2 regions of the Micromonospora yangpuensis genome follow, and region 2 is predicted to be linked to the other one. Evidence: riboswitches for the same ligand, from Rfam matches in the RefSeq annotation. Region 2 holds a riboswitch; the other holds the start of a gene.

Region 1 (10,177 bases), 3.2 Mb from region 2:
CGGCGCGGCCGGTGTCCCAGCCGAAGGTGGAGGTGACCGCGGTGAAGACGGCGAAGCGGTGCAGGTTCTCCAGCAGCGGGGCACCCGCCACGTAGGAGAGCTGGGTGTCCGCGCCGATGCTGAACGGCCAGAACCACAGGTTCATCAGCAGGCCGTAGCCGTACGCGGCCAGCACGCCGTAGCCGGCCAGGACGGCGACCTCCGCCCGGCCACGCAGCCCGGCCGGCAGCAGGCCGGCGCCCAGGCCGATCCAGGACGCGGCCAGCATCTGGAACGGCAGCCACGGCCCCACCCCGGCGGTGAGCAGCGCGGAGGCGAACAACGACGTCGAGCCGAGCAGGAAGCCGAAGCCGGGCCCGAACACCCGGCCGGCGAGGACGAGCAGGAAGAAGACCGTCTCGATGCCGGCGGTACCGGCACCGAGCGGGCGCAACGCGGCGTTGACGGCGGCGAGTACGCCGAGCATCGCCAACGCCTTGCTGTCGATGCCGCCGGAGCTGAGTTCGGCCAACACCAACGCCACCAGGACCGGCAGCACCACCAGGAACACCAGCGGCGCCTCCCCGGTCCTGGCCGTCCCCTCGGGCTGGGCGGGGACGAAGAACGGCCAGGTGAAGGTGGCCAGCGCGGCGACCGAGGCGAGCAGCAGCACGACCGCCGTGCGCGGCGCGACCCGCAGCACGTTCGTGCCGGCCCGGTCGGTCCGCCCGCTCACGACGGCGACCCGTCCGTACCGAGGGCGGCGGTGACCTGGTCCACGGTCAGCCAGGGCGCGGGGGCGAGGACCTTGGCCACCTGCGGGGCGAAGGCCGGCGAGGCGAGCATCACCTCGGTGGTGCTGCCGTCGGCGACGATCTCCCCCTCGGCCAGCACCACCACCCGGTCGGCGAGGGAGGCGACGAGTTCCACGTCGTGCGTGGCGACCACCACCGCCCGCCCGTCGGCGGCCAACCGGCGGACGATCGCGGCGAACTGCCGTTTGGCGCGGTAGTCCAGGCCCCGGGTCGGCTCGTCCAGCAGCACCACCGGTGGGGCGGCGGTGAGCTGGACGGCGAGGGCGAGCGCCAACCGCTGCCCCTCGGACAGGTCCCGGGGGTGCCGGTCGCCGGGCAGCCCGGGGGCGAGCTGGTCCAGCAGCGCCCGGCAGCTGCCGGCCGGCGTACCGGTCTCCCGGTCGGCCTGGCCGCACTCGGCGTCCACGGTCTCCAGGTACAGCAGGTCACCGGGGGTCTGCGGGACCAGCCCCACCTGTCGTCGGGCCCGGCCCGGCGGCAGGGCCTTCGGGTCCACGGCCCCCTGCGGGCCGACCACGGTGACCGTGCCGCCCTGCCGGGGGCCGCTGCCCTGCACCGCCCAGAGCAGGCTGGACTTGCCGGAGCCGTTGCGCCCCATCAGCGCCACGATCCGCCCCGGGTGCAGGTCGAGGTCGACCCCGGCCACGGCGACGGTGCCCGGATACCGCACCACGATCTTCCGCGCGGTCAGCACGGCGGGCGGAGCCGCCGCGCCGGGAGTCGGTCCGGACGGAACCGTCCCGCCGGAAGCTGCCGCGCCCGGAGCCGCCGTCCCCGAAGCGGTCGCGGTGAGTCGGTGGCGCAGGTCGGTGGCGTGGCGGCGGGCGTCGCGGACCGACAGCGGCAGCGGCGTCCAGCCGGCGAGGCGACCCAGCTCGATCAGCGGCGGCACGATGTCGACGCCGGCCAGGACGGTGGCCGGGTCCCCGGACACCACCCGGCCGTCGCCGGGCAGGTGGAGCAGCCGGTCGGCGTACTGCACCACCCGCTCCAGCCGGTGCTCGGCCAGCACCACGGTCACCCCGAGGTCGTGCACCAGCCGGGTCACCACGGCCAGAACGTCCTCGGCGGCGGTCGGGTCCAGCGCGGAGGTGGGCTCGTCGAGCACCAGCACCCGGGGGTGGGCGGTGAGCACCGCGCCGATGGCGACCCGCTGCTGCTGCCCGCCGGAGAGGGTCCGCAGCGGCCGGTCCCGCAGCTCGGCGATGCCGAGCAGGTCCAGGGTCTCCTCCACCCGTTTGCGCATCACCGTCGCCGGCAGGGCGAGCTGTTCCATCCCGTAGGCGAGTTCCTCCTCGACCGTGTCGGTGACGAACCCGGCGAGCGGATCCTGTCCGACCACGCCCACCACGTCGGCGAGGTCACGCGGCGGATGGTGGCGGGTGTCCCGGCCGTCCACCGTGACGGTGCCGTGCAGGGTGCCGCCGGTGAAGTGCGGCACCAGCCCGTTGACCGCCCGCAGCAGGGTGGACTTGCCGGTGCCGGTGCGCCCGACGACCAGGCAGAGTTCGCCCTCGTCGATGCGGAGCGTCACGTTCCGCAGCGTCGGTTGGTCGCTGTCGGCGTACCGGACGGTCACCCGGTCGAACTCGATCACCGTGGGCCTCCCCGGGCTCCGGACGGGACCGGCAGGCGGCTCGTGCCACCGGCCGGGGTCGGTGCGGGCGGCGGGGTCGACCGGGTCAGCACCGGTGGCGGTGCCAGCCAGGCCGGTGCCGCCGCGACCGCTACCGCGAGCAGCGTCAACGGCGTCAGCTCGGGCCAGGTGAGCGGGCTGACCGGCGGATACAGCAGCTCCGGGTCGAGCGAGCCGGCCAGCACCGTCAGCCCGGCGACCGTCGCACCGCAGCCGGCCACCAGCAACTCCGCGGTACGCCAACGGTCCGGGCGGTAGCGGCCCCGCCGGACCCGACGGCCGGCCAGCACCATCCCGGTCACGGCGGTGGCCAGCCCGGCGAGCAGCATCGGCAGGCCCAGGTAACCGGGCCCGGTGGCGTCCAACAACCCGTAGGTACCGGCGCAGACCCCGACCAGACCGCCGAGCACCAGCGCGCCGGTGACCGTACGCTGGCCGGCCGGCACCGCCGCGGTGCGGCCGTACCCCCGGGAGTCCATCGCGGCGGCCAGCGCCAGGGACCGGTCCAGCGCGTCGGCCAGCACCGGCAACGCGATGCCCCGCAACGCCCGGACGCCCCGGCCGGAGGCCCCGCGCAGCCGCCGGGCCCGGCGGACCCGCAGCACGCTCTCCACCAGCTGCGGGGCCACCGACAGGGCCACCACCACCGCCGTACCCACCGCATAGAGCGCCCCGGGTACGGCCTTGAGCAGCCGCTTCGGGTTGGCCAACGCGTTCGCCGCGCCGAGGCAGACCAGCATGGTGGCCAGCCGCAGCCCGTCGTAGAACCCGCCGAGGAGCTGTTCGGCGGCGACCGGCCCGAGGAGCCGGATGCCGGCGGCCCACTCGGGCAGCGGGATCTCCGGCAGCCGGACCAGCACGGTCTCGCCCTGCCCACCGCCGAACACGATCCGGAACACCACCCGCATCGCCACGATCACCGCGCCCAGGACCAGGTACATCCGGAAGGCCAGCGCCCACGGCGCGTCCCCGCGTCGGCGGACCACCACCAGCGCGGCGACGGCGACGAAGAGCCCCAGCGGCAGCGGACTGGTGGTGTGGCTGGCGGCGGTGGCCAGGCCGAGCGCCCACAGCCACCACGCGCCGGGGTGCAGCGCCCGGGGCAGCCGCGCCGAGCGCCGGGACGGCTCAGTCATCCGGCTCGGCGGTCCGTCGTCGTCGGGCGGCGACCAGGCCACCGGCGGCGAGTACGGCCAGCACCAGGACGCCGGCCACCGTACCCAGGGGGAGCCCGCCACCGTCCCGGCGTCCGGCGATCGGCGTCAGCGGCGGCTGACCGGCGGGGTCGGCCGACGTACCGGCACCACCGGCCGGTGCGGTCGGTGCCGCCCCGCTCGGCGTCGGTGCACCGGTCGGCGGCGTACCGGTGGGGGGTGTGGGTCCGGCGGTCCCGGCCGTCGGTGCCGGAGCGGGCCGACCGTCGGCTGCCGGTGGCGGACCGACCGGCGCGCCGCCGGCGGCCGGCGGTACGACCGGTCCACCGTCGGCGGCCGGCGGTGGTGGCGCGACCGGCCCGTCGTCGCCGGCCGGCGGAGGCGCGACCGGTCCAGGCGGGGGTGCGACCGGGCCCGGCGGTGGCGGTGCGGGCGGTGGCGGGGCGGGGCGTTTCGGTGCCACGTCCGGTCGGGGCGCGTCGTTGCCGCTGCGGTTCAGCGAGAACGACCAGCCCTCGAAGCTGCCCGCCGGTGGCCTGCGGTTGAGCACCCCCTTGTCGCTGTACGCCCAGCTGCCGCCGTCCTGCGCGTGCCAGTACGACCAGTAGGCGCTGGCCGGTGGCGTGTCGACGCACTTCTCCGCGGCCGCCGACGGCTTGCCCTCGATCCGGCAGATGAACCCCTCACCCCAGCGCAGGGTGCCGGTGACCTGGAAACCGGCGTCCTTGAGTGCGGTCAGGCCGGTGCTCTGCGCGCCGGGGGCACACCGCACCACGGTGCCGCCGCCGAGCTCGTTGAAGTCGACCACGACGGTGACGCCGGAGGCGTCCGGGCAGTACCCGGCGGAGCCGGCCGCCGACGCGGCCGGCCCCGGCACGCCCACCGTGCCCGCCAGCACCCCGACGACGACCAGCCCGGCCCGCCGGGACCCCGTCATGTCGCCCGCCGTCGGGTCAGCACCAGCAGCAGTACGCCCACCCCGACCAGCAGGGCCGCGACCAGTACGTAGCTGACGATCGCCGCACCGGTCCTGGGCAGCCCACCGGTCGGTGTCGGCTCCGGCACGACGGCCGGCGTGGTGGGGGCCGGGGTCTGCGGTGTGGCACCGGCCGAGCCGCTCGGTGTCGGGCTGGCCGGGGCCGTACCGGTCGGTGTCGGTGTGCCCGGGGTCGGCGACCCGGTGGGCGTGGGCGGGGCGGTGCCGGTCGGGGTGGCCGTGGCGGTCGGCGAGGAGGTCGGGGTGACGGTGCCGGTCGGGGTCGGCTCCGGCGACGGCGGCGGGTCGAGGCCGATCCGGCCGAGCGGCACCTGGACCAGCCCGAGCAGCGCCTGCGCGGTGGCCCGACGCCACTGGTCCCGGCCGGTGTCGGCGATACCGGCCTGAACTCCCGCCGTGAACTCGGTGGTGTTGTACGCGACGGCTCCCGCGTCGGCGGCGGCCGCCCCGCCGTTCGCCGTGGTCAGTTGCAGCGCGCGCAGCGCATCGGCGGCCCGGGTGGCCGCGGTGTCGCGCCCCGCGGCGGCGAGGGCCTGCCCGGCCAGGCCGGTGCTGTTGGAGTTCGCGCCGGTGGTCGGCCCCGAACCACCGAACGACCCGTCCGGGTGCTGCTGGGCGACCAGCCAGTCCGCCGCCCGGCCGGCCGCGTCGGCGGCACCGCCGGCACCGGCGTCGGCGGCGGCCAACAGCGCCTGGACGGCCATCGCGGTCGAGTCGACGTCGAGGAGCGCGTCGGCCTGCTCGTCGCAGGAGGGTGACGGCCCGTCCACGGTGTCCGGGTAGAGCCGGAACCCGCCCGCCGCGCACTGCTGCCGGAGCAGGAAGTCGACGGTGGCCGGTGGCAGGTCACCACTGCGGGCCAGGCCCAGCACGGCGAAGGACTGGTCGAAGGTGTTGCTGGCGTCCGGTCCACTGTCGGCGGTGGTCCGGCTGGTGATCCGCCCCCGCTGGTGCCCGGCGTCCGCCCCGGCGATCAGGGACAGCGTCTCGGCCCGCAGGTCGAAGCCGCCGAATGCGGTGGGATCGGCTCCGGCGGCTGCGGCGGCGTACAGCAGTTTGGCCGTCGCCCCACCGTCGGTGAAGCCGGGGATACCCCAGTCGTCGTAGCTGTTGTAGGCCCGTACGTGCGCCGCGACCTGCGCGGTTGCCGCCTGCCGGGTCGGTGCGGCGACCCCGGTCGCGGAGAGCGCGAGGATCCCGTCGATGGTCAGGCCCCAGTCCGGGCCGCCGAACGGTCCGGGCAGCGCCCCGTCGTCGAACTCCCCGGCCAGCCAGGTCGCGGCGGCGCGCCCGGCGGCGGTATCGGCCGCCGCCGGTGCGGCCACCCCGCTCAGGGGTACGGCGCTGAGCGCGGCCAGGGTCACCGCCGTGCTGGCCGCGAGACCGGCACCGAACCGCCGAGAAATGTGCCGCCGGGACACGAGCCGCCGAGAGATGAGCCGTCGGGACACGAGCCGTTGGGACGCGGGTGCCGGGGAGACGGGTGGCCGGGGTACGGGCGGTCGGGACGGTGGCCGGGGCCCGGGTGGCCGTGGCGCGGACAGTGGCATGAGGGTGCCTTTCGCAGTGTGGTCGGTCGACGCCCGGTCCACCCCGGGGCGGCAGGTCAGGGAGCGGTGATGCTCGGTGCGGCGCCCGCGCCGAAGGACCAGCCCTCGACGCTGCCCGGCGCGGGGTTGTAGCTGGACGCGCCGGAGGTGCTGTACGACCAGGCCGCGCCGCTGCCGGAGGCGTGCCAGTACGACCAGTACGCCGTGGCGGGCGGGGTGTTGACGCACGGGTCGGTCGCGGCGGTGGGCTTGCCGTTGATCCGGCAGACGAAGGCCAGCCCCCAGCGCGAGGTGCCGGTGACGGTGAAGCCGGCGCCCTGCAGGGCGGCCACCCCGGTGGCCGGATCGCCGAGGGCGCAGGCGACCTGGACGCCCCCGCCGAGGGCGGCGAAGTCGACGACCACGGTCACTCCGGTGGTGCCGGTGCAGGCGGCGGCGTGCGCCGCCCGGGGTGCGGGTTCGACCGCGGTCAGTGCGACGGCGGCGACGGCGGCGGCCAGCAGCCCGGCGAGCCGGCGGCGGATGGCGCAACGGTGACGGAACATGACGTCCTCCTGTGGTCGGACGAGCCGAGGTGAGACGAGCTGAGGTGAGGGGAGTTGGGTGAGGCGAGCTGGGGCACGGCGAGCTGAGCTGGGACGAGCGGGGACCGGACGGGTGGCGCACCGGGGCCGCTCAGGGGCAGGAGGTCACCGGTGCCCCGGCGGTCGCCCCAGTGGCCGAGAGCTGGGCGTACCCGGTGCCGGTCAGGCCGAGGACGGCCTGTGCGGTCGCGCGGACGGCGGTCTGCGGATCGAAGGTGCCGCCGTCGAAGTCGACCGCGCCCCGGTCGGCCGGCGCACCGGCGCAGCCCACCTGGAGTCCGGTGAGGAAGGTGCGGGCCCGAGCCCAGGCCAGCGGCCGGCCGCCGGCGCGTAGCGCCTGCGCGGCGAGACCGGTGCTGTTGGCGTTGCCGAATCCGCCGTCGGTGCCCTGCACGGAGACCAGCCAGCGCAGCCCGGCGGCGGCGTCGGCCGGGCGGCCGGCGGCCCGCAGCGCCTGCACCGCGAGCGCGGTGGCGTCCACGTCGGAGGTACAGACCGGCTGGGCGGGCAGCAGCGGATAACCGCCGTCGGCACACCGGGTACCGGCCAGCCAGGACGCCGCCGCCGGAGGCACCCCCGGCGCGGTGCGGTGCAGGGCGAGGATCGCCAGGGACTGGCTGAAGGCGTTGCTGTAGTCGCCGAACGCGGACCGGTCGGTGAACCGGCCGTCGGTCGACTGCAGCGAACGCAGCCGGGCGGTCAGGTCGACCCCGCCCACATCGGTCGGATCCGCGCCGCGTACCGCGACGGCGAGGGCGAGCTTCGCGGTGGCGCCGGCGTACGCCTCGGTGCTGCCGTCGCCGACGTAACCGTCGCGGATGTCCGGCCGGGTGACCCAGGCCAGTGCCGACGCACCGAAGTCGTCGGCGACGCCGGCGGCGGCGAAGGCGAGGACCGCGTCGAGGGTGAGCCCCTGGTCGGGGTAGGCGACGCCGTCGAAGACCACTTCGAGGCGTTCGCCGTCGACGAGTTGACGGGCCAGCCAACCGGCGGCGGCCTCGGCGCGGGTCGGGCCCGTCGGCACCGGGCCGGCGGGCGCGGGCGCGGCGAGCGCGGGGGTGGTGAGGGTGAGGGCGGCGAGCAGACCGCAGAGGAGGACGAGCAGGTGGTGCCGGCTCAGGCGGACGACCATCGGAAGCGCCTTTCCGGCCCGGCGGTCGTCAGAAACCCGGACGACCGTCGTGACGCGGAGGACCGGGACTCCGACCCGTGGGCCACGACGGGTGGGGGAACGAATTCACGCGTACGGCGGGTATTCGGGCTCGCCGTCGAAAGTGGATCACCTCGACGGCCTACCGTTGCGGGCCAGCGCCGGACTCAGACCGGACTTCCCCCGCACGTACGCGCTTGTGGACTTGTGCCGTCAGTCTGGCCAGCGACGACAGGGCGTGTCAATGCGTCGTACGTCGCAGCCGACGTCCTGCCGCTGCTCCTGCCCCTGGTGCCGGCCACCACGAACGCATCTGGCCGGATCGGCCGGTCCGGGACGGTGCGCGGAGCGCCGCCGGAGCGGGGCTGTCAGGCGGCGAGGGCGGCGTAGCGGCCGGCCCGCGCCAGCAGGTCGGCGTGGTCGCCGGACTCCACGATCCGCCCGTGGTCGAGCACCGCGATCCGGTCGGCGTCGCGCACGGTGGCCAGCCGATGGGCGATGGTGACGGTGGTACGACCCCGGGCCACCTCGTCGAACGCCCGTTGCACGGCGCGCTCGGTCTCGGTGTCCAGGGCGCTGGTGGCCTCGTCGAGGATCAGCACCCGCGGGTCGCGCAGCAGCGTCCGGGCGATCGCCAGGCGCTGCTTCTCGCCGCCGGAGAAGCGGTGCCCCCGCGACCCGACCACCGTGTCGTACCCGTCGGGCAGGCCGGCGATCAGGTCGTGGATCTGGGCGGCGCGGGCGGCGGCCTCGATCTCGGCGTCGGTGGCGTCAGGACGGGCGTAGCGCAGGTTCTCCCGGACGGTGGTGTGCAGCAGGTACGTCTCCTGGCTGACCACCCCGACGATGGCGGCGAGATCAGCCAGGCGCAGCTGGCGCAGGTCGACGCCGTCGACGGTGATCCGGCCGCTGGTCGGGTCGTGGAGCCGGCTCAGCAGCGCGGCCAGGGTGCTCTTGCCGGACCCGGTCTCGCCGACCAGGGCCAGGCTGGTGCCGGCGGGGACGTCGAGATTGATCCCGGCTACGGCGGCGGTGTCACTGCCCGGGTAGTGGAAGGTGACGTCGGTCAGGCGTAGCTCGCCCCGGACCCGGCGCCTGTCGATCTCGACCGGCTCGGCCGGGTCGGCCACCTCGACCGGCAGGTCCAGGTACTCGAAGATCCGGGCGAAGAGCGCCAGCGAGGCGGTGACCGAGACGGCCACGTTGAGCAGCCCGGTCAGCGGCCGGAACAACCCGCCCTGCAACGCGGTGAAGGCGACCAGGGTGCCGATGCTGAGCGTCCCGGCGGTGCCGGGCAGTCCGGCGCTGAGGTAGATCACCGCCGGAATGGCGGCGAAGACGACGCTCATCGTGGCCATCCGCCAGCGGCCGGCGAGCTCGGAGCGCAGCTCCAGGTCGACCAGGCGGGCCGAGGAGGCGGTGAAGCGCGCGGCCAGGGCGGGGCCGGTGCCGAGGGTCTTGGCCAGGTGTACGCCGCTGACCGAGAGCCCTTCCTCGACCGTGACGTTGAGGTCGGCGAGTTCACGTTGCCGCCGCGCGGTGATCTCCCGACGGAGCTGGGCGACCCGGCGGGTCAGCCAGATGGCCGGTGGCAGCACGACGAGGGAGACCAGCGACAGTCGCCAGGACAGGGCGAGCATGGCCACCCCGGTGGCGATCACGGTGGTCAGGTTGGCCGCGATCGAGGTGGCGGTCGAGGTGACCACCGACTGCATGCCACCGATGTCGTTGGTGATCCGGGACTGGACCTCGCCGGTGCGGGTCCGGGTGAAGAACGCCAGTGACTGTCGCTGCAGGTGGGTGAAGACGTCGGTGCGCAGCCGGTGCATGACCTGCTGGCCCACCCGGGTGGAGATCCAGGTCTGCGCCACGCCCAGCACGGAGGTGACGGCGGCGACCACGACCAGGCCGGCCACCAGCCAGGCCAGCAGCGGCAGGTCGCGCTCGGGCAGGGCCCGGTCGATCACCGCGCGGAGCAGGAAGGGCGTGGCCGTGGCGAGCACCGAGGAGGCCACGATGATCGCGGTGACGGTGGCGAGCGCGCCCCGGTGCCGGGCGAAGAGTCCGCCGATGCGACGCAGGGACACCTGGCGGGCCTGCGCCTGCTCCTCGGCGCTGAGCTCGTGGGAGCCGCGGTCGCGGCCGGGCTTGTGGTCGCGGCCGGGCTTGTGGGAGCCGCGGTCGCGGCCGGAGGGGACGGGTTCCAAGGGATGCTCCCTTACCTTCGACTAATGCTGAGGTTACCTCAACATGAGGGAACAACACCTTCTCCTGGTAGGTTGTTCCCGTGCCCGAAGACCCGCCGGTCCCCG
Region 2 (19,566 bases):
GCCGGGGTGGTCGCCATGGGTGACGAGCCGGCGGCGGCGCACGGCTCGATGCAGTCCCCGGCGAGCCGGATCTACCTCTGTTACCAGGAGGGGCCGGAGACGCCGCGCTCGCCGGCCTGTCAGGCCCTGCGCGAGGCCGGCGGCAGTCAGCCCGTCTACGACTGGAACGGTGTCCTGGTGTCCGACGTGGCCGGGCGGCACCGGCAGGTCATTCCGGACGGCAAGCTGTGCAGCGCGGGCAACGAGGCGTTCCGGGGCCTGGACCTGCCCCGGGCGGACTGGCCGGCGACCAGCCTGCCCTCCGGCGGTGACCACCGGTTCCTCTGGCACGGCACCGCGCCCCACGTGGGCACCTTCGAGTTCTACGTCACCCGGGACGGCTACCAGCCCGACAAGCCGTTGACCTGGGCCGACCTGGAGTCCGAGCCGTTCCTGCGGGCCGACCGTCCGCAGTTGCGCGACGGGGTGTTCCGGATCGACGGGAAGCTGCCGGCCAAGCGGGGCCGGCACCTGATCTACACGATCTACCAGCGCACGGACAGCCCGGAGGCGTTCTACGCCTGCTCCGACGTGACGTTCGGCGGCGGTGACGCACCGGCCCCGCCGCAGCAGCCGGAGGTCCAGCCGCCCGGCGGTGTCTTCCTCGAGCGTGAGTCGCCCGCCCCGGAGCAGCCCGCGCACACCGAGCACGAGCACGCCCCCGAGCAGCACGACGAGCACGACGAGCACGACGAGCGACCCGGACAGCCCGGCGGGGGCGAGCCGGAACGGGCGCCGCACACCCCGGAAACTCCTCCGTCGGGCGAGGTCGCCGGGTGGGCGGCCGGCACCGCCTATCCCGCCGGAGCACAGGTGACGTACCAGGAGCGGACCTACGTGGCGGTGCAGGCGCACACGGCACAGCCCGGCTGGGACCCGCCGCTGGTGCCGGCCCTCTGGCACGCGGTCGCGCCGACCGAGGCCGCCGGCGGGGTCGCGGCCTGGCAACCGCAGACGCCCTACGAGACCGGCTCGCACGTGACGTTCGAGGGAGTGGTCTACATGTGTCGCCAGGGCCACATCGCACTGCCCGGTTGGGAGCCGACCCGGACGCCGGCGCTGTGGGAGCCGATGGGGTGACCGCCGGCACCGCCCCGCCCCGCCCCGTCTGTCGGGACCGGGGCGGTGCGGTGCTGCCCCGACGGTGAGCGCGGTGCCGAGTCCGTGCCGTTTCCGCCGCCGGGGGTGCGACCGGCGGTGCCAAACTTTCGCGAAACATGGCGGACACATCTTGACGTCCGCAGCGCCATCGACGAGAGTCCATGTAGACGCGATGGCTGGCCGCCGGGGGCCGGGTGCGTCGGGTTCTCCCACGCACACATCGGTGTCAGGGCGCCAGGGCAGCGCTTGTTAACGCTAACACGGACGGCTGGTCGCCGACCCCCACGTGGGCCGGCCGACCCCTGCCGGACGCGCCGCCTTCCCGCATCACGTCCTGCGCAAGGAGAGCATCGTGACCCGAACCTTCCCGCGACGTGCCGTCGCCCTGCTCGCGAGCGTGCTCTGCGTGGTCATGCTCGGTCCGGCGGCGGTACGGGCGGACAACCCCATCGTCCAGACCATCTACACCGCCGATCCGGCGGCGCTGGTGCACGACGGCCGGGTGTACCTCTACACCGGACACGACGAGGACGGCTCCACGTACTTCACCATGAAGGAGTGGCGGGTCTACTCGTCGGCGGACATGGTGAACTGGACCGACCACGGCGTACCGATGAACCTGGCCACCTTCAGCTGGGCCAGCGCCGACGCGTGGGCCGGCCAGACCATCTACCGCAACGGGCGCTTCTACTGGTACGTGCCGGTCAAGAACCGGGCGACCGGGCGGATGGCCATCGGCGTCGGGGTGTCCGACAGCCCCACCGGCCCGTTCCGCGACGCCATCGGCCGGCCCCTGGTGGAGAACGGGGAGATCGACCCGCACGCGTTCATCGACGACACCGGACAGGCCTATCTGTACTGGGGCAACCCGAACCTGTGGTACGTGCGGCTGAACGCCGACATGATCTCGTTCTCCGGCAGCCCGACGCAGATCCCGCTGACCGCGGCCGGCTTCGGCGCCCGCAGCGGCAACCCCAGCCGGCCCACCCTGTACGAGGAGGGGCCCTGGGTCTACAAGCGCAACGGCACCTACTACAACGTCTTCGCCGCCGAGTGCTGCTCGGAGTTCATCGCCTACTCCACCGCCCCCGGCCCGACCGGCCCGTGGACCTACCGCGGCACGATCATGCCCCGGCAGGGTGGCTCGTTCACCAACCACGCCGCCGTCATCGACTTCAACGGCGGCTCGTACTTCTTCTACCACAACGGGGCGCTGCCCGGCGGCGGCGGCTTCACCCGATCGGTGGCGGTGGAGAAGTTCAGCTACCGGGCCGACGGCACCATCCCGACGATCAACATGACCACCACCGGCGCACCCCAGGTCGGCACCCTCAACCCGTACGTGCGCCAGGAGGCCGAGACGATCGCCTGGGCGTCCGGGGTGGAGACCGAGCCGGCCAGCGAGGGCGGGATGAACGTCGGTTGGATCGAGAACGGCGACTACGTCAAGGTCAAGGGGGTCGCCTTCGGTGCCGGCGCCACCTCGTTCACCGCCCGGGTGGCCTCGGCAGGCAGTGGCGGCCGGATAGAGGTGCGCCTGGGCAGCGTCAACGGCACCACCGTGGGCACCTGCACCGTCGGCGGTACCGGCGGCTGGCAGACCTGGACCACCATCACCTGCCCGGTCAGCGGCGCCACCGGCACCCAGGACGTCTTCCTGCGCTTCGCCGGCGGCAGCGGCAACCTGTTCAACGTCAACTGGTGGCAGTTCAACCAGGGGTCGGGCCCGCCGCCGACCACCCCACCGACCACCCCGCCGCCCACCACCGCACCGCCCACCACCGCACCCCCGACCACCCCGCCGCCGGGCGGCAGCGGCTGCACCGCCACCTACCGCACCGTCAACAGTTGGGGCGGCGGGTTCCAGGGTGAGGTCACCGTCACCGCCGGTACCGCGGCGATCACCGGCTGGCAGACGCGCTGGAGTCTGGCCAACGGCCAGAGCATCAGCCAGGTCTGGAACGGCACGCTGAGCACCAGCGGCTCGACCGTCTCGGTCGCCAACGCCAGCCACAACGGCGCCCTCGCCGCCGCCGGTTCCACCACGTTCGGCTTCATCGGCGGCGGCACGCCGTCCACCCCGACCGTCACCTGCACCGCGAACTGAGGACACCGTGATGACAACACCGCACAGATCCCACCTGGCCGCCGTGGCGTTGGCCATCCTGATGGTGCTCGGCGTGGGGGCCGTGACGCTCCCCGCAAGCTTCGGCGGGACCGCCCGCGCCGCGGACGTCACGCCGATGGCGGCGACGGCCGGCTGCGGAAAGGCACCGACGCTGGCCAGCGGAACGCACACCATCCAGAGCAACGGTAAGAACCGTACGTTCATCCTGCGGGTCCCCGACGGCTACGACGTCAACCGGCAGTACCGGCTGGTCTTCGGGTTCCACTGGCGTGGCGGGACCGCCACCGACGTCGCCACCGGGCAGACCGTGCAGCGCGACGTCTGGTCGTACTACGGGCTGCAGCGGCTGGCGAACAACAGCACCATCTTCGTGGCCCCGCAGGGCCTCAACAACGGCTGGGGCAACGCCGGGGGAGAGGACATCACCTTCGTCGACGACATGATCCGCCGGATCGACGCGGGCCTCTGCGTCGACACCACCCAGCGTTTCGCCCTCGGGTTCAGCTACGGCGGGGCGATGAGCTACGCGGTCGCCTGCGCCCGGGCCACCGTCTTCCGGGCGGTCGCGGTCTACGCCGGTGGCCAGCTCAGCGGGTGCAGCGGCGGTACGCAGCCGATCGCGTACTTCGGCGCGCACGGCATCCGCGACGGCGTGCTGAACATCTCCGGTGGCCGTACGCTGCGGGACCGGTTCGTCCGCAACAACGGCTGTGCCGCGCAGAACCCGCCCGAGCCGAGTCAGGGCAGCCTGACCCACCGCAGCACCACCTACTCGGGCTGCCGGGCCGGGTACCCGGTGGTGTGGGCGGCGTTCGACGAGGGACACATCGCCGCCCCCCAGGACGGCGCGACCGGTGACAGCGGCTCCCGGACCTGGCTGCCGGCCGAGACCTGGCGGTTCTTCACCCAGTTCGAGGGCACCAGCCCGACGACGCCGCCGACCACGCCGCCGACCACGCCCCCGACCACGCCGCCGCCGGGCACCGGCGCCTGCCGGGTCACCGCGACCGTCAACGCCTGGAACAACGGCCTGACCGAGGACCTGACCATCACCAACACCGGCAGCACCGCGGTCAACGGGTGGTCGCTGGTGTTCAACCTGCCCGGCGGACAGAGCATCACCTCCGGCTGGAACGCCACCTTCGCCCCGGCCAGCGGGCAGGTCACCGCCCGCAACGTCGCGTACAACGCCAGCATCGCGCCGGGAGCCTCGGTCGGCATCGGCTTCCAGGCGACCCACACCGGCAACACCGCCAGACCGACCTCGTTCACCCTCAACGGCGCCACCTGCACCACCGGCTGATCCGCCGGCCCGTCGCGGGCGGACCCGAGCCGGTCCGCCCGCGACCACCACCGGCACCACCGGCACCGCCGTCCACCGGGACACCCCCGCCCGGTGCACCCGTCGACAGGAGTGACGTCTGATGACAAGGCGTAGTACCAGCACCGGAGCCCTGGCGGTCGCCGTGGCGCTCGTCGTGGCCCTGGCCGGCATCGTGTTCACCGGCACCCCCGGTCCGGTGTCCGCCGCCGGCGCCCTGGCCGCCCCCGCCGACGTCGGCGCCCAGGCGGCGACCGCAGGCTGCGGCCGGGCCCCCACTTTGGCCAACGGCACCTACACCATCCAGAGCGGGGGCAAGAACCGCAGTTTCATCCTGCGGCTGCCCGACGGTTACGACCGCAACCGCCCGTACCGGTTGGTCTTCGGCTTCCACTGGTGGGGCGGCACCGCCGTCGACGTGGCCACCGGCCAGACCGTGCAGCGCGACGTCTGGGCGTACTACGGGCTGCTGCGGTTGTCCGGCGACAGCACGATCTTCGTGGCCCCGCAGGGCATCAGCAACGGCTGGGCCAACGCCGGCGGCGAGGACGTCACCTTCGTCGACGACATGCTCCGCCGGATCGAGGGCGACCTCTGCGTGGACACCACCCAACGGTTCTCCGTCGGGTTCAGCTACGGCGGCGGGATGAGCTACGCGCTGGCCTGTGCCCGGCCGAACGTCTTCCGCGCGGTCGCGGTGCAGTCCTCGCCCGGCACCCTCAGCGGATGCAGCGGCGGTACCCAGCCGGTGGCGTACCTCGGGGTGCACGGTATCGGCGACAACATCGCCAGCGGACGGTCGCTGCGGGACCGCTTCGTCCGCAACAACGGCTGCACGGCCGCGAACCCGCCGGAGCCCCGGGCGGGCAGCCTGACCCACACCGTCTACAGCTACTCGGGCTGCCGGGCCGGTTACCCGGTGGTCTGGGCGGCGTTCGACGGTGGGCACATCGCCGCGCCGCAGGACGGCGCCGGTGGCGACAGCGGCTCGCGGACCTGGGTCCCCGGCGAGGTGTGGCGCTTCTTCACCCAGTTCGCCGGCACCACCCCGACGAACCCACCCACCACGCCGCCGACCACGCCGCCCACCACGCCGCCGACCAATCCGCCGGCCGGTGGCTGCACCGCCACCTACGCGACCGTCGGGCAGTGGCAGGGCGGCTTCCAGGCCGAGGTCACGGTGACCGCCGGCAGCACCGCCCTGACCGGATGGCGGGTCAGCTGGACACTGGCCAGCGGGCAGAGCATCACCCAGATCTGGGGTGGCCGTAACGCCCCCAGCGGCAGCACCCAGCACGTCTCCAACGAGACCTGGAACGGCAACCTGGCCGCTGGCGCGTCCACCACCTTCGGCTTCGTCGGCGGCGGCCCGGCCACGACACCGTCGCTCACCTGCGTCCGCGCCTGACCGGAGCGGCTGGGAGAAACCGATGACGGACATGACCCGCAGGAACGTGCTCAAGGCCTCCGCGGCAGGCGCCGGGGCCGCGCTGGTGCCGACCGCCTGGACCGCCGTCGCCCGCGCCGGCTCCCAGGCACCGCCGCAGGCGCTGGCCGCCGGTGACCTGGCCCTGTGGTACGACGAGGCGGCCGGCACCGACTGGCTGCGGGCGCTGCCGATCGGCAACGGCCGCCTCGGTGCGATGGTGTTCGGCAACGTCGACACCGAACGGCTGCAGCTCAACGAGGACACCATCTGGGCCGGCGGCCCGTACGACTCGGCCAACAGCCGGGGGGCGGCCAACCTGGCCGAGATCCGGCGGCGGGTCTTCGCCGACCAGTGGAGCCAGGCGCAGGACCTGATCAACCAGACCATGATGGGCACCCCGGGCGGTCAGCTGGCCTACCAGCCGGTGGGCAACCTGAGGCTCGCCCTCGGCGCGGCCAGTGGCGTGTCGCAGTACACCCGGACCCTCGACCTGACCACCGCCACTGTCACCACGACCTACCTGCAGAACGGCGTCCGGTACACCCGGGAGGTCTTCGCCAGCGCGCCCGACCAGGTGATCGTGCTGCGGTTGACCGCCGACCGGGCCAATTCGATCACCTTCAACGCCACCTTCGACAGCCCGCAGCGCACCACCGGGTCGAGCCCGGACGCCGCCACCATCGCCCTCGACGGCATCTCCGGCAACATGGAGGGCGTCACCGGCTCGGTACGCTTCCTGGCCCTGGCCCACGCGGTGACCACCGGTGGCACGGTCAGCAGCTCCGGCGGCACCCTGCGGGTCTCCGGGGCCACCAGCGTGACCGTTCTGGTCTCGATCGGCTCCAGCTACGTCAACTACCGCACGGTCAACGGCGACTACCAGGGTGCCGCCCGTACCCGGCTCAACGCCGCCCGGACCGTCGGCATCGACCAGCTGCGCAGCCGGCACCTGGCCGACTACCAGGCGCTGTTCGACCGGGTACGCATCAACCTGGGGCGCACCGCCGCAGCCGACCAACCCACCGACGTACGGATCGCCCAACACGCGTCCGCCAACGACCCGCAGTTCTCCGCCCTGCTGTTCCAGTACGGGCGGTACCTGCTGATCTCCTCGTCCCGGCCGGGCACCCAGCCGGCGAACCTGCAGGGCATCTGGAACGACTCGATGACCCCGCCCTGGGACTCGAAGTACACGATCAACGCCAACCTGCCGATGAACTACTGGCCGGCCGACACGACGAACCTGTCGGAGTGCTTCCGGCCGGTCTTCGACATGGTCCGGGACCTGTCGGTGACCGGTGCCCGGGTAGCCCAGGCGCAGTACGGCGCCGGCGGTTGGGTCACCCACCACAACACCGACGGTTGGCGGGGCGCGTCGGTGGTCGACGGGCCGCTGTGGGGCATGTGGCAGACCGGCGGGGCCTGGCTGGCCAGCCTGATCTGGGAGCACTACCTGTTCACCGGCGACGTGGAGTTCCTGCGTACCAACTACCCGGCCCTCAAGGGGGCCGCCCAGTTCTTCCTGGACACCCTGGTCACCCATCCGACCCTCGGCTACCTGGTCACCAACCCGTCGAACTCGCCGGAGCTGGCCCACCACACCGACGTCAGCGTCTGTGCCGGGCCCACCATGGACAACCAGATCCTGCGGGACCTGCTCGACGCGGCGGCCCGCGCCAGCGAGGTAGTCGGTGTCGACGCCACCTTCCGCGCCCAGGCCCGTGCCACCCGGGACCGGCTGCCCCCGATGCGGGTCGGCTCCCGGGGAAACATCCAGGAGTGGCTGGCCGACTGGATCGAGCCGGAGCGGACCCACCGGCACGTCTCCCACCTGTACGGCCTGCACCCCAGCAACCAGATCACCCGGCGCGGCACCCCGCAGTTGTACGAGGCCGCGCGCCGGACGCTGGAGTTGCGCGGTGACGACGGCACCGGCTGGTCGCTGGCCTGGAAAATCAACTTCTGGGCCCGGTTGGAGGACGCCGCCCGCGCCCACAAGCTCGTTCGTGACCTGGTGCGCACCGACCGGTTGGCACCGAACATGTTCGACCTGCACCCGCCGTTCCAGATCGACGGCAACTTCGGGGCCACCTCGGGCATCGCCGAGATGCTGCTGCAGAGCCACAACGGTGAGCTGCACCTGTTGCCGGCGCTGCCGACCGCGTGGCCCACCGGGCAGGTGAGCGGGCTGCGCGGGCGGGGCGGGTACACCGTCGGGGTGGCCTGGAGCAGCGGCCAGGCCGACGAGATCGTGGTCCGGGCCGACCGGGACGGCACCCTGCGGCTGCGGGCCCGGCTGTTCACCGGCGCCTTCACCGTCACCGACGTCAGCGACGGCAGCACGCCGGCCACCACCCGTCCGGAGACCGACGTCGTGCAGCTCACCGTCCGGTCCGGCCGCACCTACCGGGCGGCCCGGCCCGGGGTGACGCCCACCCCGACGGTCACCCCCACCACTCCCGCGCCGCCGACGACACCCCCGACGACGCCGCCCACCACGCCGCCGACCACCAGCCCACCCGCGCCGTCGGGTGCCCGGGCCACGTACCGGGTGACGAACTCGTGGTCCGGTGGCTTCCAGGGTGAGGTCACGGTCACCGCCGGTACGACGGCGATCCGGGGTTGGACGGTCACCTGGACCTTCGCCAACGGGCAGGTCGTCAACCAGGTCTGGAGCGGGGTGCACAGCCAGAGCGGGGCGAACGTGACGGTGCGCAACGCCGACTACAACGGGGCGCTGCCCGCCGGTGGTGCCACCACCTTCGGGTTCATCGCCACGGTCAACGGCAGCACCAACAACCCGCCGACCAACCTGACCTGTACGACTACCTGACCGGCGGGGCGTGCCCCGGCTCGAGGAGGCAAGATCATGAGACACCGTGCTCGCCGGATGGTGACCGCGTTGACGGTCGGACTGCTGGTCGTGGTGGGAGCCACGACGGTGCTCCGTACGTCGCAGGCGCTGGCCCTGAACAACGGCGTCGCCCGTACTCCACCGATGGGCTGGAACAGCTGGAACACCTTCGGCTGCAACATCAACGAGACCCTCATCCGACAGATGACCGACGCCATGGTCAGCTCCGGCCTACGTGACGCCGGTTACCAGTACGTCGTCGTCGACGACTGCTGGATGAACCCGAACCGCGACTCGGCCGGGAACCTGCAGGGCGATCCGAGTCGTTTCCCCTCGGGGATGAAGGCGCTGGGCGACTACATCCACGCCCGGGGGCTCAAGTTCGGCATCTACCAGGCACCACTTGACCGGACCTGCGCGCAGTTCTTCGGGTCGTACCCCGGGGCCACCGGCTCCCAGGGGCGTGAGGCCCAGGACGCCCGCCAGTTCGCGGCCTGGGGTGTCGACTACCTCAAGTACGACTGGTGTTCGCCCAGCGGGACGATCGACGACCAGGTCCGCACCTTCGCCAGGATGCGCGACGCGCTGGCCGCGACCGGTCGGCCCATCGTGCTGAGCATCAACTCGAACAGCATCCACACCAAGACCGGGCCGCAACGTGACTGGGGTGACGTGTCCAACATGTGGCGCACCACCGAGGACATCACCAACGCCTGGAACACCGGCCAGACCAACGGTTATCCGATGGGCATCCAGAACATCGTCGACGTCACCGTGCCACTGGCCGCGCGGGCCCGACCCGGTGCGTTCAACGACATGGACATGATGGAGGTCGGGCGCGGAGGAATGTCCGACACCGAGATGCGCAGCCACTTCGCGCTCTGGTCGATCCTGGCCTCACCGCTGATCGCCGGCAACGACCTGCGCAACATGAACGCGGCCACCCGGACGATCCTGACGAACACCAATCTGATCGGCATCAGCCAGGATCCACTGGGCCTGCAGGCCACTCAGGTCTCCTTCGACGGCACCCGGCGGGTGCTGGCCAAGCGGCTGTCGAACGGGGACGTCGCGGTGGCCCTGTTCAACCAGGGCACGGCGACGACCACGATCAGCACGACCGCGTCGGCGATTGGACTCTCCGGTGGCTCCTTCACGCTGCGTGAGGCATGGACCAACGCGACCAGCACCACCTCCGGCGCCATCTCGGCGAGCGTGCCCGGCCACGGCACGGTCGTCTACCGGGTCAGCGGTGGGCCCGGCACCCCGACCAGCACCCCCACCGGTACGCCGACCGCGGTGCCGACCACCGTCACGCCGCCACCGTCGGCCGGCAACTGCCAGGTGACGTACGCGATCACCGGCCAGTGGCCGGCCGGGTTCCAGGGCGACGTGACGGTCCGCAACACCGGTACCACGCCCATCGACGGGTGGAGCCTGCGGTGGTCCTTCGCCAACGGCCAGCAGGTGAACCAGGCATGGGGGGCCACCTACACCCAGAGCGGCGCCCAGGTCACCGCCACGAACGTCGCCTACAACGCCTCGATCAGCCCCGGCGGTACCGCGACCTTCGGCTTCATCTCCAGCTGGTCGGGCAGCAACACCCGACCGAACGCGTTCACCCTCAACGGTCAGGCGTGCGGCGTCGCCTGATCGCGATCGGCCATCAGGCCGGACAAGGCGTCACCCCGCCGGGGACGGCGAGGCCCCGGCGGGGTGACCAACACGACGGCCCGGTGCGGGAGTAGCCGGGATTCTCAGGCCGATCCGGCCGGAACGGGATCCTCGTCGTCGCGGCCGGGCCCGGTCGGCACCACCACGTCGGGCAGGTGACCCAGGGCCCGCAGCGCGGTGACGGTGGCGTAGCCCTGCGCCAGCCAGGCCAGGTCCGTGCCGGGGACGTGCCGGGAACCCTGCTCCTGCACGGCGGTCCGGACGAAACCCTGACCGCTCTCGGCGACCGTCATCTGCACCTGGCCGAACGGGGCGAGGCTGGCCTGGCGCAACCCGGGGACCTCGGCGGCCGGCAGGTCCGGCACGTTGAGGTTGAGCACCGTCCCCGGCGCCGCGTCCAGCAACCACGGCAGCAGCGGTCCCGCCAGGTCGGCGGCGGTCGACCAGTGGCGGCGTTCGTCGTCGACGGCGTCCAGCACCGCGAACGCCGCCCCGCCGCTGCCCGCGCTCGCCGCCGCCGGGGAGAGCACGTCCAACGAGACGGCCAGCGCCCGGGTGCCGTTGTTGCCGGCGGTCAACGCCGCGCCGACCGTGCCCGAGTGCAGGACCGCGTGCCCGGCGTTCGCCCCCCGGTTGATGCCGGACAGCACCAGCGCCGGTGGCGGGCCGAAGACCCCGAGCCCGGCCAACACGGTGATGTAGGCGGGGGAGGCGGCCACCCCGTACGCCGGCACGTCGGGCAGCCCGGCCAGCTCCGTCTTGGTGAACACCACCCGCCCGTCGTCGGTGACCGCCGACAGGGCCGCGCTCATCCCGCTCGCCTCGGCCTGCGGGGCGGCGACCACCACGTCGAAGCCCTGCTCGTGGGCGGCCCGGGCCAACCACCGGATACCCGGGGCGTGCACACCGTCGTCGTTGGTCACCACCACCCGGGCCGGCCGGTCACCGGTCACTCCTTCTCCCCCTCGGCCTCGTCGTCCTTCTCGTCCTCGTCGACCGGGGTCAACCGGACCCGCTCGGCGAGCTCCCGGACCGCCTCGGCCCGACCGGTGCCCAGCCCGTGCCGGGTCACGTTGAGCGCGCCGGCCGCGGCACCGATGCGTACCGCCTCCTGGAGGTCGCCACCGCGGGCCAGCACCGAGGCGACCCCGGCGGTCATCGAGTCGCCGGCTCCCCGGTGCTCGGCCAGCTCCAACGGCGGGGCGTGCACCAGCAGCTCCTTGCCGCCGTCCAGCAGCGCCAGGGCGGGCTCACCGGCCCGACTGATCAGCACCGACGCGGCACCCTGCTGTTGCAGGCGGCGGCCGGCGGCCAGCAGCGCCTCGACGCTGTCGTCCTCGGCGAGACCGTCGTCGAGCAGCTCCTCGTGGCTGACCTTGAGCACCGCGACCCCGCCCTCGACGACCGCGCTGAGGTAGGCGCCGGAGAGGTCGGCCACCACGGTGCCGCCGTTGGCGCTCAGGTCGGTGGCGAGCCGCCGGTAGATGTCCGGATCGACCACGTCGGGGGCGGCGGGTCCGCTGAGGATGCTGACCGGGGCGCGCAGCCCCTCGGTCAACGTGACGGTGTACAGCTCGTCGATCTCGTGGCGGACCATCGGCGTACCCGGGTCGTCGGCGATCTCCGACCGGGAGCCGTCGCGTCGGTCGTGGACGTACCAGCCGGAGCCGGCCTGCCGCTCGACGGCGCGGACCGTGACGTCCTCGTCGGCGAGCAGCTTGCGCAGGGTGCCGCCGACCTCGCCGCCGAGCGCGACGCAGAGCGTCACCGGTGTGCCCAACGCGGTGATCATGCGGGCCTGCCAGACGCCCTGGCCCCCCGGGTGCAGGTGCAACTCGACGGCATCGGCCTGCTGCTCCAGGGTCACCGTCAACAGCGGTGCCGGAGCGAACACCATCACACGCTCATCCATGACCGCGTATTGCCCCGAACCCGGCCGGTCGAACCGCCGACCGGGCGTGTCGTCACCCCGGGGTTTCGCGCCCCCCGCCTGCCGCTACCCGCGGGTCACGGTTTGCGGCCGACCGCGCAGTACTGGTCGATCTGCTCGGCGGGAACCTCGCCGTCGGGCCGCCAGCTGACCACCGACACCACCCCCGGCGCGACCAGCTCCAGGCCGTCGAAGAGGCCGGCGATCCGCTGCGGACTGCGCAGGTGGTACCGGGGGTTGGCGGAGAGGTTCCAGATCCGCACCGCCTCGGTGACCGCCTCGCTGGTGTCGCTGCCGTCGTACATCGCCAGGTAACTGCCGGCGGGCAGCCGGTCCATCAGCCGCCCGATGATCGACGCGGCCTCGTCGTCGGACTCGACGTGGCCGAGGATGCCCATCAGCATCAACGCCACCGGCTGGTCCAGGTCCAGCGTGCGGGCGGCGGCCCGCAGGATGGTGTCGGGGTCGCGCAGGTCCGCGTCGACGTAGTCGGTGGCACCCTCGGGCGTGCCGACGAGCAGGGCGCGGGCGTGGGCCAGGACCAGCGGGTCGTTGTCGACGTAGACGATCCGGGCGTCCGGGGCCACCGACTGGGCCACCTCGTGGGTGTTGTCGGCGGTGGGCAGGCCGGTGCCGATGTCGAGGAACTGCCGGACCCCGGCCTCGGCGGCCAGGTAGCGCACCGCCCGGGCGAGGTAGGCCCGGGAGAGCCGGGCGTTCTGCGCCAGCTGCGGCAGGCTCGAGATGATCTGGTCGCCGACGGCCCGGTCGACCGCGAAGTTGTCCTTGCCGCCGAGCAGGTAGTTCCAGATCCGCGCCGTCTGGGGCACGTCAGCGTCGATCTTGGGCCGCTGCTGCCCGTCGTTCACGGCGGTACCGTCCATCATGGTCACACCTCGTGTCTACGGTGGACCAGGATCGGTCCACCCGCGCCAGCGTAGACCGTCTGCCTTCGGCGGTGCCGCCGTGGCGGCGGGTCAGCGTAGCGCGCTGCCCCGCAACCGGCGGGTGTCCCCTGCCGGGCGGTGGGCCACCGGGGTGACCCACCGCCCGGGTCCGGACCGCCGCCGGTCCGGTCGGGCTCAGCACCGGAGCGTGCTCAGAACTCGTCGTCGAAGGTGACGTTGCCGGTCACCCCTACCTGGTACGCCGACACCCGGCGCTCGAAGAAGTTCGACAGCTCCTGGACGTCCTGCAGCTCCATGAAGGCGAACGGGTTCGTCGAACCGTAGTACGGCGCGATGCCGAGCTGGGCCAGCCGCCGGTCGGCGACGTGCTGCAGGTACTGCCGCATGTCGGCCAGGCTGAGCCCGGAGACGCCCTGCTCCAGCAGGTCCTCGGCGAACTGCACCTCACACTCGACGGCCTCGGCCAGCATCTGGCGTACCTGCTCGACCAGGTCGTCGTCGAACAGGTCGGGCTCCTCGCGGCGGACCGTCTGCACCACCTCGAAGGCGAACTCCATGTGCATGGACTCGTCGCGGAACACCCAGTTGGTGCCGGAGGCGAGTCCGTTGAGCAGGCCCCGGGAGCGCAGGAAGTACACGTAGGCGAAGGCGCCGTAGAAGAACAGCCCCTCGATGCAGGCGGCGAAGCAGATCAGGTTGAGCAGGAAGGCCCGCCGGTCGGCCTTGGTCCGCAACTCGCGCAGCTCGAAGACGGAGTCGATCCAGCGAAAGCAGAACTCCGCCTTGCGTTTGATCGACGGGATGTTCTCGATCGCGGCGAAGGCCGCGAACCGCTCCTTCTCGTCGGGCACGTAGGTGTCGAGCAGGTTCAGGTAGAACTGGACGTGCACGGCCTCCTCGAACAGCTGCCGGGACAGGTACAGCCGGCCCTCGGGGGAGTTGACGTGCTGGTAGAGGTTGAGCACCAGGTTGTTGGCGACGATGGTGTCACCGGTGGCGAAGAAGGCGACCAGCCGGGACACCAGGTGCTGTTCGGCGGGGGAGAGCCGGGCCAGGTCGGCCAGGTCGGAGTGCAGGTCGACCTCTTCGACGGTCCAGGTGTTCTTGATGGCGTCCTTGAACCGGTCGAAGAAGTGCGGGTAGCGCATCGGCCGCAGGGTCAGGTCCATGCCCGGGTCGAGCAGCAGTTGACCGGTACGGGGGGTGACGTCGGTGTTCACTGGCAGGCCTCACAGCTCTCGGGGTTCTCCAGGGCACAGGCCAACGCCTCGTCGGCGTCGCCCACGGCGACGAGCGGCGTCGCGGCGTCGCCCACGGCGACGAGTGGCGTCGCGGTGGCGACCGGCGGCTGACTGTCGGCAGCCGTGACGGTGACGGTGGCCTGCTGGATGCGCGTCGCGGGCCGCGAGCGCAGGTAGTACGTGGTCTTCAGCCCGGCCTTCCAGGCGTACAGGTACATCGAGGAGAGCTTGCCGATGGTCGGCGCGCTCAGGAACAGGTTCAGCGACTGCGACTGGTCGATGTAGGGCGCCCGGGCGGCGGCCAGGTCGATCAACGCCCGCTGCGGCAACTCCCACGCCGTGCGGAACACCTCCCGCACGTCGGCCGGCAGCTCCCCGATGCCCTGCACCGACCCCTCGGCCCGCTTGATCCGGTCGCGGATCTCCGGCGTCCACAGTCCGCGGGCCTTCAACTCACCCACCAGGTACGCGTTGACCTGGAGGAACTCGCCGGACATCGTCTCGCGCTTGAACAGGTTGGACACCTGCGGCTCGATGCACTCGTAACAGCCGGCGATCGAGGCGATGGTGGCGGTCGGGGCGATCGCCACCAGCAGCGAGTTGCGCAGGCCGTGCCGGCCGATCGTCTCGCGCAGCGCCGCCCACCGGGAGGTCTGCGTGACCTCCGCACCCCAGAGGTCCGGGTGCAGCTCGCCCCGGGCGGCGCGGGTCTCGGCGTACGCGGGATGCGGGCCGAAGCGTTCGGCGAGCCCGGCGGAGGTCTCCAGGGCGGTCAGCAGGATCTCCTCCTGCACCCGGGTGGACAGCTGCCGCGCCTCGTCCGAGTCGAACGGCAGCCGCAGGGTGAAGAAGGCGTCCTGCAGGCCCATCAGCCCGAGCCCGACCGGCCGCCAACGCGGGTTCGACGCCGCCGCCTGCGCGGCCGGGTAGTAGTTGATGTCGATCACCCGGTCCAGGAACACCACCGCGGTACGCACCGTGGCGCGCAGCCGCTCCCAGTCGACGCCGTCGGGGCCGACATGCGCGCCCAGGTTGACCGAGCCCAGGTTGCACACCGCCGTCTCGGCGTCGTTGTTGACCTCCAGGATCTCGGTGCACAGGTTGGACAGGTGGATCGAGTTGCCGGCCACGCCGGTCTGGTTGGACAGCTGGTTCGAGCGGTCCTTGAACGTCATCCACCCGTTGCCGGTCTGCGCCAGGGTGCGCATCATCCGCCCGTACAGGTCCCGGGCCTTGACCGTGCGGACCGCCTTCTTCTCCGCGATCCGGTACGCGGCGTCGAACTGCTCGCCGTAGAGGTCGGGCAGCTCCGGGGCGTCGCTGGGGTCGATCAGCGACCAGTCGCCGTCGGCCTCGACCCGGCGCATGAACTCGTCCGGGATCCAGTTGGCCAGGTTCAGGTTGTGGGTCCGCCGGGCCTCCTCGCCGGTGTTGTCCCGCAGCTCCAGGAACTCCTCGATGTCGGGGTGCCACGGCTCCAGGTAGACGCAGGCCGCGCCCTTGCGCCGGCCGCCCTGGTTGACCGCCGCCACCCCGGCGTCGAGGGTCTTGAGGAACGGCACGATCCCGTTGGACCTGCCGTTGGTGCCCCGGATCAGGGCCCCCCGGCCACGTACCCGGGACCAGGCGATGCCGATGCCGCCGGAGAACTTCGACAGCTTCGCCACCTGGTGGTAGCGCTCGTAGATCGAGTCCAGCTCGTCGCGCGGCGAGTCGACCAGGAAGCACGAGGACATCTGGGTGTGCCGGGTGCCCGAGTTGAACAGCGTCGGGGAGCTGGGCAGGTAGGCGAGCGACGACATCAGCCGGTAGAACCCGATCGCCTCCACCGGGGTCTGGGACAGCCCGCAGGCCACCCGCAGCAGCCAGTACTGCGGCGTCTCGACCACCTGCCGGGTCTCCGGGTGGCGCAGCAGGTACCGGTCGGCGACGGTCCGCAGGCCGAAGTACTCGAAGCGCAGATCCCCGGCCGGGTCCACGGCGTCGTCCAGCTTGCGCGCGTTGGCGGCCACGAAGGCGGCCGTCTCGTCGCCGATCAGGCCCAGCCCGTGGGCGTACCGGATGGACTGGCTGAAACTGGCCACCTGCTGGCCCCGGACCTCCTTGTCCACGTACGCGCCGAGCAGCCGGGCGGCCAGCCTGGAGTACTGCGGCTCCTCGCCGATCAGCTCCGCCGCCGTCTGGATCGACAGCTTGTCCAGCTCGGCGGTGGTCGCCCCGTCGTAGAGACCACTGATGGTCTTGGTGGCCACCCGCAGCGGGTCCACCTCGTCCAGGCCGGCGACCCACCGCTCGACCGCCTTGACGATCTTGTTGACGTCCACCGGCTCGGTCTCACCGTTGCGCTTGCTGACCCGCATCACCTGCCGGCGCTGCTCCGGTGCGTCCGCACCGGGTGCGGGCCTGTCCTGCACGACCGTCATGGTCTCTCCCTCGCGCTGTCTCCGCTGGTCTCCGGAGGCGCGGGCGGACGCCACCGGACCGCGAACTCGCGCGAGGTCCGTTCCTGGCGTCGGTCGTCCCACGCGACCGTCGACCGCCGTCCGCGAGCCGCGGACGGCGTGCTGGCAGGTCTTCGGACTCGTGGGCGTCTCACGCGTGCCTACTGGCCGTCGCTTCCCAGGCCGGGTGGCCCAGTGCTCGTTGACGGCGGTCGTTCCCACTCACCGCTGCGGGGCAGTTCCGGTCTCGCACCGGATTCCCTCTTGCCTCGGCCGCCCTGGATGGGCAGCCGAACCAGCTCCGCGGGACACCATATATGGGCGCCGTCCCGAACTTCCACACCACATGCTGTGTCGGCGTGTCGTGTGCGGTGGGTGACCGGCGCGACGCGGAGTACTCGGGCGGCTCCGCGCCCCCCATTCCTTCCGACCGGACGGTAGCATTGTGGGGCTGCACCGCGGATGGGAGATCACCAATGGCCCGAGCGACGTCCACCCGGCCGGAGTCGAACCGGCGCCGACAGCGCTGGCCGGACGGCTACGACCCGGAGAACACCCGCAAGTCGCTGATCGCCAGCGCGCTGGAGCTCTTCGAACAGCGTGGCTTCGACCGTACCTCCGTGCAGGAGATCGCCGACCAGGCCCGGCTCACCAAGGGCGCGTTCTACCACCACTTCGCCAGCAAGGACGACCTGCTGCGGCACATCCAGGAGGAGTACCTCCAGGCGCAGCTCACCGCGATCCAGCAGATCGAGGCCGACAGCGACGACCCCAAGGTACGGGTGGCCCAGCTGATCCGGTTCAGCCTGACCAGCGTCGCCGAGTACCGCGCGCACGTGACGATCTTCTACCAGGAGCGGCGCTACCTCACCGGTGACCTCTTCGCCGAGGTGACCCGCAAGCGCGGGCTGGTGGAGTCCGCCTTCGCCGGGATGATCGCCGACGGCGTCGACCGGGGCGTGTTCCGGGCCGACGTCGATCCCCGGATCGCCACCTTCGGGCTGGTCGGCATGTGCGCCTGGGCGTACCAGTGGCTCAACGTCGGCGGCCCACTCAGCATCGACGAGGTGGCCCGCCAGTTCAGCGCGATGGTCCTGGAGGGCCTGTACGCCTGAGCGAGAGGGCGCTCGATCTTGAATCGGGTTGACCGGCGTCGGTTAACTCCGTCGCCATGTCGTGCCGGTCCCGGTGACAATGCTCGTCGGACGGCGGGGTGTCGGTGGGTCTGATGACGCTTGGCACGATCCGGCTTCACGGTCGAGTCATGTCTTGTAGGTGAGCGCTTTCTGTAGGTGGAAGTCCGCTACGTCGAGCATCCACTTCCGGTTCGGGAAGTCGCCCTCGGCGATGCGCAGCGGGCCGCCGACCAGGTCCAGATGCATGACGTACTGGTAGTACTTGATCCGCTGCGGGTCGAGGTCCGGGTTGTCGAGCGCCGCGTAGTGCGGGCCGAAGCGCATCCGCATCCAGCAGTGCTCTACTTCGATGTCGGTGTACATCAGGCCTTCGATGTCGATGATGACGGGCTCCCCGTCCGGTCCGACGAGTGTGTGTTCTGCGCAGAGTTCGCCGTGGACCACGCCGTATTCCGCCCGTGGGTCGAGTGCGGCGTGCAGAGTGCGGAGTTTCTCCTCCAGTATCGCCTCGGCTTCGGCCGCGCGGGCATCGCGGGGCACGGCGGTGGCGATGTTCACCAGCGCGCGTTCCAGGTAGGCCTGCTCGCAGGTCGTGTCCGGCGGTGCGCCTCCGCTGTCGATCCATGCGACGCGCCCGAACGCCGGTGCCTGGTAGGTGTGCATGCCTCGAAGCATGTCCGAGAGTTGCGCGAGTGTTTGCCGGCCGGCGTCCGGGTCTCGTTCCAGCAGCGATTCCAGCGTTCCGCCGCGCACGTCCTCAGTGACGGCGACGTCGGCCGGGTACCGGTCCTTGCTGCGGTCGGCGAGCAACAGCTGCGGCGAACGGGCTCCGACCGCTTCCAGTCGACGGGTGGCAGCCTCGAAGTAGTCGATGCCGGAGGCGTGGGCGAACGGGTTCGACGGGTCGTCGTGGCCGTCCGGGAGCAGCCCGTCCCAGTAGTCCTCGCCGGCGTTCCATACGTAGGCGATCGCGCTTGTGGCATCGTCGAGCGTGATGCGGTAGACGCCCTTCTTGGTGCCGTTGACCAGGCGGTCGACGGCGGTGATGAGACGGTCCGTGCCGAAGACCTCCCGTATCACCGGGGTCAGAGTCTCGGCGTCGGCGAATTTTCGTTCAGCGGCCATTCCCGGTTCCTGTCTGGAGCGCCTGCGTCGATCATCCGGTCAGAGGACCATCCGTTGCCGAGTCACCCGCCGGTCAGGGCCATGAGGGCCGTGCCAGAATCCCGCCCATGCCCGAGATCGTCACCGCAGCACTGGTTCGTACGCACGGCGTTTATGGAAGCGATGCGGGGCGCCCGCGCCTGAGCCTCGACGCACTGTCATCGGCATGACAGCGACTGCCGCAGTCACCCAAGCTTTGG

What was found. Region 2 has a riboswitch for cobalamin ahead of GA0070617_RS14260 (ribonucleoside-diphosphate reductase subunit alpha). Riboswitches for the same ligand answer to the same signal wherever they lie in the genome.
Region 1: another riboswitch for cobalamin. It lies ahead of GA0070617_RS28505 (prenyltransferase/squalene oxidase repeat-containing protein); the one in region 2 lies ahead of GA0070617_RS14260 (ribonucleoside-diphosphate reductase subunit alpha).

What each region holds. Positions count from the first base shown of each region.
Region 1 is NZ_FMIA01000002.1:6,283,713-6,293,889, reverse strand. It holds gene GA0070617_RS28535 (ECF transporter S component) at 1-715, opposite strand, end outside; gene GA0070617_RS28530 (ABC transporter ATP-binding protein) at 712-2,391, opposite strand; gene GA0070617_RS28525 (CbiQ family ECF transporter T component) at 2,388-3,566, opposite strand; gene GA0070617_RS28520 (hypothetical protein) at 3,559-4,521, opposite strand; gene GA0070617_RS28515 (cell wall anchor protein) at 4,518-6,032, opposite strand; gene GA0070617_RS28510 (hypothetical protein) at 6,188-6,676, opposite strand; gene GA0070617_RS28505 (prenyltransferase/squalene oxidase repeat-containing protein) at 6,807-7,847, opposite strand; cobalamin riboswitch at 7,946-8,095, opposite strand; gene GA0070617_RS28500 (ABC transporter ATP-binding protein) at 8,234-9,952, opposite strand; gene GA0070617_RS28495 (MarR family winged helix-turn-helix transcriptional regulator) at 10,153-10,177, shown strand, end outside.
Region 2 is NZ_FMIA01000002.1:3,113,880-3,133,445, forward strand. It holds gene GA0070617_RS14210 (lytic polysaccharide monooxygenase) at 1-1,119, shown strand, start outside; gene GA0070617_RS14215 (family 43 glycosylhydrolase) at 1,553-3,247, shown strand; gene GA0070617_RS14220 (CE1 family esterase) at 3,258-4,571, shown strand; gene GA0070617_RS14225 (CE1 family esterase) at 4,693-5,997, shown strand; gene GA0070617_RS14230 (glycosyl hydrolase family 95 catalytic domain-containing protein) at 6,020-8,851, shown strand; gene GA0070617_RS14235 (cellulose binding domain-containing protein) at 8,888-10,525, shown strand; gene surE (5'/3'-nucleotidase SurE) at 10,630-11,499, opposite strand; gene GA0070617_RS14245 (1-phosphofructokinase family hexose kinase) at 11,496-12,458, opposite strand; gene GA0070617_RS14250 (SAM-dependent methyltransferase) at 12,554-13,363, opposite strand; gene GA0070617_RS14255 (ribonucleotide-diphosphate reductase subunit beta) at 13,576-14,553, opposite strand; gene GA0070617_RS14260 (ribonucleoside-diphosphate reductase subunit alpha) at 14,601-17,048, opposite strand; cobalamin riboswitch at 17,175-17,381, opposite strand; gene GA0070617_RS14265 (TetR/AcrR family transcriptional regulator) at 17,543-18,181, shown strand; gene GA0070617_RS14270 (phosphotransferase) at 18,329-19,327, opposite strand; gene GA0070617_RS14275 (NsdA family TPR-like regulatory protein) at 19,552-19,566, opposite strand, start outside.